DNA from 2 places in the Buttiauxella sp. WJP83 genome. Region 1 is predicted to be linked to the other one. Evidence: predicted binding sites of a transcription regulator. Region 1 holds the regulator's gene; the other holds the start of a gene.
The links. The regulator LexA, encoded in region 1, represses DNA repair genes until DNA is damaged. The targets are predictions, from matches to a motif close to TNCTGTATGTACATACAGNA.

Region 1 (4,187 bases):
AGCCAACGCACTCATCAGCGATGTTTATTTGCGACAGATGTGGAGCGGTGAAGGAACATGGTGCGCAAGACGTTGAAGATATCATGCATCAATTGGCTGCCCAGTTAGGATTTGCTCTGCATCATAATGTCATTGAGGCGCATGGTTTATGCAGCGCTTGCGCAGAAGTTGAAGCCTGCAACCATCCCGAAGCATGCGGGCATGACCACACTATTCAGTCGAAGAAAAAATCACGCTAATACGAATTTAGAAGATTAGACTGGGGAAGAATCGGTACTTCCATGTACCAGGGCAGATTTAGAGAGTTAACACATCTGAGGGATGAGATTACCAGCGGTAATCGTTACGTTTTTCCCAATCAACGACTTCTTTCTCTGCCTGTTCTTGGGCGTATCCATAGCGTTCCTGGATTTTACCGACTAGCTGATCGCGCTTCCCTTCGATGACGGTCATGTCGTCATCCGTCAGTTTGCCCCATTTTTCTTTCACTGTGCCTTTGAACTGTTTCCAGTTACCGCCGATTTCGTCTTTATTCATAATAGTCTCCTCAACGTTCGCTAAAAAACTGCTAAAAGTTAACAACGTCCGAGTGCTGCCGTTTGGCTAAAACCACTCTTATCTGCTGGACGTGATAACAATTGTAGTTAAGGATGCGGCAGTGGCGGAAAAACTAAGAATCTTTAACCATGCACGTGTTCAAACCAGGTGTTGTGACGCCAATGACGACGCCAGATCCACCCCAATGACAAACCTCGTAGTGCAAGAAACACCGCCAGCGAAAGCCATAACCCATGGTTGCCCAACCAGGGCACGGTGAACAAGGTTAATCCAAAGCCAAGAGCCGCAACGGCCATACTGTTTCGCATTTCTGCACCACGTGTTGCGCCAATAAACATGCCATCAAGCAAATAGCACCAGACGCCCACCACCGGTAAAACTATCTGCCAATGCAAATAGCGATCGGCCTGGCGCTGCAATTCAGGGATTGATGTCAGGAGCGAAACAATGTTCTCGCCAAACAGTGCATACACTATGGCAAAAGCTAACGCGACCAATCCCGCCTGGCGACAGGCTGCTCCCCACACCTCCAGCAATTGGCCTCGATTTTTCGCACCAAATGCCTGCCCCGAATGGGCTTCAACAGCGTAAGCAAACCCATCAAGCGCATAGGCGGTGAAGGTCAGCAACGTCATCAGCACCGCGTTTACCGCAACGATTTCGCTGCCTAACCGTGCGCCAAAAATCGTCACTGATGCGAAACACACCTGCAGCAACAGCGAGCGCAACATAATGTCCCGGTTAAGCGCCAGTAAACGCCGAACGTTTCCGCGCCAGGCTTTCATCAGCATCTCTACGCTGATTCCACGCAGGCCCATCACCTTTTTCACCATCAGCAACCCGATGATAAATGTCGCATATTCCGCAGTGACCGTCGCTAACGCCGCCCCCTGCACATTCATGTGCAACCCCATCACCAGCCACACATCCAGCACGATATTCAGCACGTTTCCGACGACCAGTAAGATAACCGGTGCACGCGCATACTGAACGCCTAACAGCCAACCAAGTAAGACCAGGTTAGCCAGTGAAGCCGGGGCGCTTAGCCAGCGGATCTCAAGAAAACGCTGTGCCTGCCAGAGCACATCCTGGTTACCGCCAACAATATGTAATGCCAGTGAAATGAGGGGATCGCGCAGCGCGATAATCACAACGCCTGCGCCCAGCGCCAGCAATAAAGGCTGTACCAGTGCACGAGCTAACGCCGAGGGATTATTTGCGCCAAACGCTTGAGCGGTTAAGCCCGTGGTACTCATGCGCAGGAATAGCAAAAGCATGAACAGGAAACTGGTTGCCGTAGCGCCAATAGCGACTCCGCCAAGATAGACAGGGCTGTCCAGATGACCAATGACTGCCGTATCGACCAGACCCAGCAAGGGGACGGTGATGTTGGAGAAGATCATGGGTAAGGCGAGGCGCCAGAGTACTTTGTCAGCCGTTGAGAAAAATCGCATTCCACCCTTCATACTTCAAGCCGCATCTTTGTTGGCCGCGTTCACTCACCCGAATCACTTACTCAAGTAAGCTCATCGGGACTCGTTTTCTCGCCGCCTCAATGCAACTTGAATTATTTGGGTTTTCAGTTTTAAGAAACTTTACAGCCAGTTGCCGTTGCGAATCACCCCAACCGCCAACCCTTCAATGGAGAAGTTATGTTCGCGCAGGTCAACCACAATAGGTTCAAACTCGCTATTTTCTGGAAGAAGATGAACAACGTTGCCCTGCTGTTTTAAGCGCTTAACGGTAACTTCATCATCAATACGCGCAACCACAACCTGGCCGTTACGCACATCCTGAGTTTTATGCACCGCGAGCAGATCACCGTCCATAATACCGATGTCTTTCATAGACATACCGCTGACGCGCAGCAAGAAATCGGCATTAGGTTTAAACAGCGATGGATCAACCTGGTAATGGCCTTCGATATGCTGCTGAGCCAAGAGTGGCTCACCTGCAGCAACACGCCCAACCAGCGGAATACCGGTAACTTCTTCCACCAGCAAGCGGATACCGCGCGACGCACCAGAGACAATCTCAATGACGCCTTTACGAGCCAGTGCTTTTAGGTGCTCTTCAGCGGCGTTTGGAGAACGGAACCCCAGACGTTGAGCAATCTCGGCACGAGTCGGTGGCATGCCGGTCTGGCTGATATGATCCCGAATAAGATCAAACACCTCTTGCTGCCTGGTAGTTAACGCTTTCATTCCGCCCCCTGGGTGTTTATACAGTTATGCTGTGAGTATATACAGTCAAAGGCGAATTTGGAACCACAAATTAAGCAAAAAACCAGCCACTTAACTATTCTGGAAAGATCATCGCAAATGCTGCCAAAGCAGTGTGACCCAGGTAATCACTGCGAGGATAATGGCGATTAACACAGCAGCTGATCCCATGTCCTTGGCGCGTCCTGAAAGCTCGTGATAATCCGTACCCACGCGGTCAACAAGGGATTCAATCGCACTGTTGAGGATCTCGACAATCATAACCAGCACGACAGAACCAATCAGTAGAATACGGGTGATGGGGTCGATATCTAAATAACAGGCAATGGCAATAGCGATTACGGCACAAACGCCTTCCTGACGGAACGCAGCTTCGTTGATCCAGGCTGCTTTGAGCCCTTTCCATGAATAGCCAGCGGCTTTGATGATACGGGTAAATCCGGTGACGTTACTCGCCATTTTTGGAAACCTTTTCAAATTATTTGCGTCAATACTTATCTATACCCGTCATTCTTCAAATTGCTGCCAACACGGCTACAACTTGAAGAATGACGGGTATAAAGCGCAACGCCACAGAAATCTGAGTGAGATTCTGATATTCTTGCGGCGAAATTGCATTATTAACCTGAGGCTTTACATCGTTTATGTCAGGCTGGCCAAGAATCTACTACAAATTACTTAATTTACCATTAGGCGTTCTGGTAAAAAGCAAGTCCATTCCGGCAGATCCACAAGCCGAACTGGGCTTAGATCCCACACGCCCGATAATGTACGTGCTGCCGTATAACTCTAAGGCGGACTTATTAACGCTGCGCGCACAATGTCTCGCGCATGGCTTACCCGATCCGCTTCAGCCGTTAGAGATTGATGGAGCGGTACTCCCGCGTTACGTCTTTATCCACGGCGGCCCGCGCGTATTCACGTATTACACGCCGAAAGAAGAGTCGATCAAGTTGTTCCATGATTACCTCGACTTGCACCGCAGCAATCCAAATCTGGATGTGCAGATGGTGCCGGTCTCGGTGATGTTTGGCCGCTCTCCGGGTCGCGAAAAAGGCGAAGTTAATCCGCCATTAAAGATGCTGAACGGCATCCAGAAATTTTTCGCCGTTACCTGGCTTGGTCGCGACAGTTTCGTGCGTTTTTCGCCACCCGTCTCTCTACGCCACATGGCCACCGAGCACGGTACGGATAAAAAGATCGCTCAGAAATTGGCTCGCGTTGCGCGTATGCACTTTGCTCGCCAGCGTTTAGCGACCATCGGGCCGCGTTTGCCGGTACGTCAGGATCTGTTTAATAAACTTCTGGCATCGAAAGCTATCGCTCGCGCCGTCGAAGATGAAGCACGCAGCAAGAAAATCTCCCATGAAAAAGCACAGCAAAACGCTGTGGCGCTGATGGAAGAGA
Region 2 (4,187 bases), 610 kb from region 1:
GCTATTCCACGTGAAGGCTTTGCGACCCTGGCAGTACCTGCAGATAAAGCAGCGCAGCTGAAATCTTTGGCTAATGAGTTCTTGTCGATTCTGAAAAATGAGCTGGCAGCGGTCGAGAAAAACCTCACTGTTCTGGTTGAATCTGTCACCACAGATAAGAAAGCACTGACGGCAAAAAGCCGCGACACTTTCCTGGGCCTGTTGAATGCAACTCCTAACGGTGTTATCCGCAATTCCGATGCAGTAAAAGGCGTTGTGGAAACCTCACTGAACGTAGGTGTGGTCACAATGACTGACGAAAGCGCAGAAATCATCTGCCTGATTCGTTCATTGATTGATAGCGGCAAAGATTATGTCGTTGGCATGCTACATGCGCTGGGTCAGCTTGCGGGTGCACAAACTGTTGCCAAAGGCAGTTACCCTGGCTGGCAGCCAGATGCGAACTCACCTGTTATGCATTTGGTTCGTGAAACCTACCAGAAGCTGTTCAATAAGACTCCGAACATCATGGTCATCCATGCGGGTCTGGAATGTGGACTGTTTAAGAAACCTTATCCAGACATGGACATGGTTTCCATTGGGCCAACCATTACGGGCCCACACTCCCCAGATGAACAAGTTCATATCGAAAGCGTAGGTCAATACTGGATCTTGCTGACTGAGTTACTGAAAGCTATTCCTGCTAAGTAAGCCAGTATGTTCCTGTCTAAACCCTCTCAATGAGAGGGTTTTTTTATAGCCCCAGCACCAGTTGCCGCTCCATCTGCGGGTCCAGCAAAGTCACATGTAAACCCACTAACCTTACCCCTCGCCCACCCCGGCGCTCTTCCCATGTTTTCCTCGCAGTTGAGATTAAATCGGCTTTATTTAGCTGCGGCCAGACATGTTCCTGGGTGGTCTGCTGGAAATCATTAAATTTGAGTTTGATACCCTGTCGGGCAATCAATAAATCCGGTTTAACCTTTTTCAAACGTCGTTCAAGTTCAGGGTAAAGCTGTTCAATGATGGCCTCGCATTCATGCCACTCATGAATATCTTCTGCCAGCGTTTTCTCAACACCAACCGATTTACGTTGCCGTTCGTTATTAATTGCACGTTCATCTATTCCCTGGCTTCGCTCCCACAACACGCGCCCGAATTTTCCAAACCGTTTAAGTAACGAGGCGAGATCGGTGCTCTGCACATCAGCACAGGTACGTAATCCCAAACTCTCCAGTTTTCCCGCAGTGACTTTGCCGACGCCTGGAATTTTGCCAAGTGGCAAGGTTTGCAAAAATGCAGGAATTTCCTCTGGAGTTATCACGTATTGCCCGTTGGGTTTATTAAGGTCAGAAGCGATTTTGGCGAGGAATTTTACCGGGGCGATACCCGCAGAAGCAGTGAGATTAAGTTCATCCGAAATAGCCTGGCGAATTTCTTTTGCCATAAGCGTTGCAGAGCCCAGGCAGTTCAGACTATCGGTGACATCCAGATAAGCCTCATCCAGTGACAGCGGCTCGATAAGTGGGGTATAGCGGCTAAAAATTTCACGGATATGATTTGAAGCTTCTTTGTATGCGTCAAAGCGCCCTGGCAAAAGAGTCAGGTGCGGGCATAGTTTGAGAGCCATAGCCGTTGACATCGCGCTGTGCACACCATATTTCCGAGCGGGATAATTTGCAGTGCTAATGACGCCGCGGCGTTGTGCACTACCGCCGATTGCCAGCGGCACATCCCGCAATGCAGGGTTATCACGCATCTCTACAGCTGCAAAAAAGCAGTCCATATCAACATGAATGATTTTACGCATACCTATTCGCACCAGTTACATCACTGGATAAGTATACAGTTAAAATGATAATTGAGGAAAGTCTGTATGAAAAGATAACCTCCCGATTGTCGGGAGGTTATAGAGGATCACAAGATGCGGTTTTGCTGAAGTTTTGCCTGCCGCTCAGCTTTCGCGATGCGCTTCTTACGGGCATCACAAGGTTCAGGACAGTTGCAGACTTTCTCCATGCCTAGTGCGGCAATGCCACCACAGCTACCCTGAAGCGTTTTACGCTTCACGATAACTCCCAGTGACATTCCAAATATCACCAGAAGAAATATAACGAAGGTGGCTAAAAACAGTGTCAGCATAATGGTTCCCGTCAGCCGCCAAAGTCGTCGAGCATGATATTTTCATCCTCTACGCCAAGATCTTTAAGCATTTTAATCACTGCGGCATTCATCATCGGCGGCCCACACATATAGAACTCACAGTCTTCTGGTGCCGGGTGGCTGCGAAGATAGTTTTCCAGTAATACGTTGTGGATGAAACCGGTGTAACCCGTCCAGTTATCCTCTGGCTGTGGATCAGAAAGCGCCACATTGAACGTGAAATTCGGGTTTTCCTGCGCCAGTTTTTCAAACTCTTCTTCGTAGAACATCTCGCGCAGTGAACGAGCTCCATACCAGAAACTGATTTTACGCGTGCTATGAAGGCGTTTAAGCTGGTCAAAGATATGTGAACGCATTGGGGCCATACCTGCACCACCGCCAATGAACACCATTTCAGCGTCCGTATCTTTGGCAAAGAATTCACCAAACGGCCCGGAAATCGTCACTTTATCACCCGCTTTCAACGACCAGATATAGGAGGACATTATCCCCGGTGGTGCATCTGGCACATTCGGCGGCGGCGTAGCAATACGCACGTTCAGCATGATAATGCCTTTCTCATCCGGGTAGTTCGCCATGGAGTAAGCGCGAACACAGGGCTCTTTCACCACAGATTTGAAGCGGAAAAGATTAAACTTATCCCAGTCACCGCGATATTTCTGTGGAACATCAAAGTCCTGGTAATTAACTTCGTGAGGCGGGCTTTCAATCTGGATATACCCCCCCGCACGGAACGGCACCACGTCACCATCAGGAATGCGCAGTTTGAGTTCTTTTATGAAAGTCGCCTTGTTATCGTTAGAGATAACTTCACACTCCCACTTTTTAACGCCAAAGATCTCTTCCGGAAGCTCGATTTTCATGTCTTGCTTAACAGCAACCTGACAGGCAAGACGGCAGCCTTCTTTCGCTTCACGCTTAGTGATGTGCGAAAGCTCGGTTGGCAGAATATCTCCACCACCCTCTTTAATTGTCACGCGGCATTGCCCGCAAGAACCACCGCCACCACAAGCAGAAGAGATAAAAATCCCCTGGCTTGAGAGTGTATTAAGCAGTTTGTCACCCGCCGGAGCATGAAACTGTTTGTCTGCTTCGTTGTTAATTTCGATCAGCACATCACCGGAGTTCACAAGCTTTGACTTGGCAAACAAAATCAACAGAGCCAGGGCCAAAACAATGAGCGTGAACATCACCACGCCAAGAATAATTTCCATACGTTTTCGCCCTTACAGCTGCACACCGGAGAATGACATAAAGCCCAGCGCCATCAATCCAGTGGTGATAAAGGTAATTCCTAAGCCGCGCAATCCTGCGGGCACATTGGCATATTTCATCTTCTCGCGGATACCGGCCATCGCGACAATCGCCAGCATCCAGCCCACACCAGAGCCAACTCCATAAACAATGGATTCACCGAAGCTATAGTCACGCTGCACCATAAACGACACGCCACCAAAAATGGCGCAGTTAACGGTGATAAGCGGCAGGAAAATACCCAGCGCGTTATAGAGAGCCGGGAAGAAACGATCAAGGATCATTTCGAGGATCTGCACCAACGCGGCTATCACGCCAATGAAGGTAATGAAGTTCAGGAAGCTCAGATCAACACCTTCTACCAACGCGCCATCACGAAGAATTAGGTTATAAACCAGGTTATTCGCAGGGACCGCAATCCCTAAAACGACGGTTACCGCTACACCTAAACCGAATGCAGTAGAGACTTTCTTGGAGACCGCAAGGAAGGTACACATACCAAGGAAGAACGCGAGCGCCATGTTCTCAATAAACACTGCGCGCACAAACAGACTAATCATATGTTCCATAGTCAGTTAGTCCTTTTCCTGCTGCGCAGGCTTGAGCGTACGCAGGGCCCAGATAAGCAGGCCGATAATAAAGAATGCACTCGGCGCGAGAAGGAACAGCCCGTTCGGCTGATACCAGCCACCGTTCTGCACCGTTTCAAGCACCGTGATACCAAACAATTTACCACTGCCAATAAGCTCACGCAGGAAGCCAACCAGCAGCAGAATCACGCCATATCCCAG

Region 2: dinB (DNA polymerase IV) is a predicted target of LexA. The motif match lies at 1,811-1,830, and genes of this name have one in related genera.

The regions. Positions count from the first base shown of each region.
Region 1 covers NZ_CP110080.1:4,342,227-4,346,413, forward strand. Annotated here, with positions in the region: gene zur (zinc uptake transcriptional repressor Zur) at 1-239, shown strand, start outside; gene OH773_RS20070 (CsbD family protein) at 328-537, opposite strand; gene dinF (MATE family efflux transporter DinF) at 681-2,012, opposite strand; gene lexA (transcriptional repressor LexA) at 2,154-2,762, opposite strand; gene OH773_RS20085 (diacylglycerol kinase) at 2,871-3,239, opposite strand; gene plsB (glycerol-3-phosphate 1-O-acyltransferase PlsB) at 3,425-4,187, shown strand, end outside.
Region 2 covers NZ_CP110080.1:3,733,326-3,737,512, forward strand. Annotated here, with positions in the region: gene pepD (cytosol nonspecific dipeptidase) at 1-690, shown strand, start outside; gene dinB (DNA polymerase IV) at 734-1,789, opposite strand; gene nqrM ((Na+)-NQR maturation NqrM) at 1,897-2,121, opposite strand; gene nqrF (NADH:ubiquinone reductase (Na(+)-transporting) subunit F) at 2,133-3,356, opposite strand; gene nqrE (NADH:ubiquinone reductase (Na(+)-transporting) subunit E) at 3,369-3,965, opposite strand; gene OH773_RS17300 (NADH:ubiquinone reductase (Na(+)-transporting) subunit D) at 3,972-4,187, opposite strand, start outside.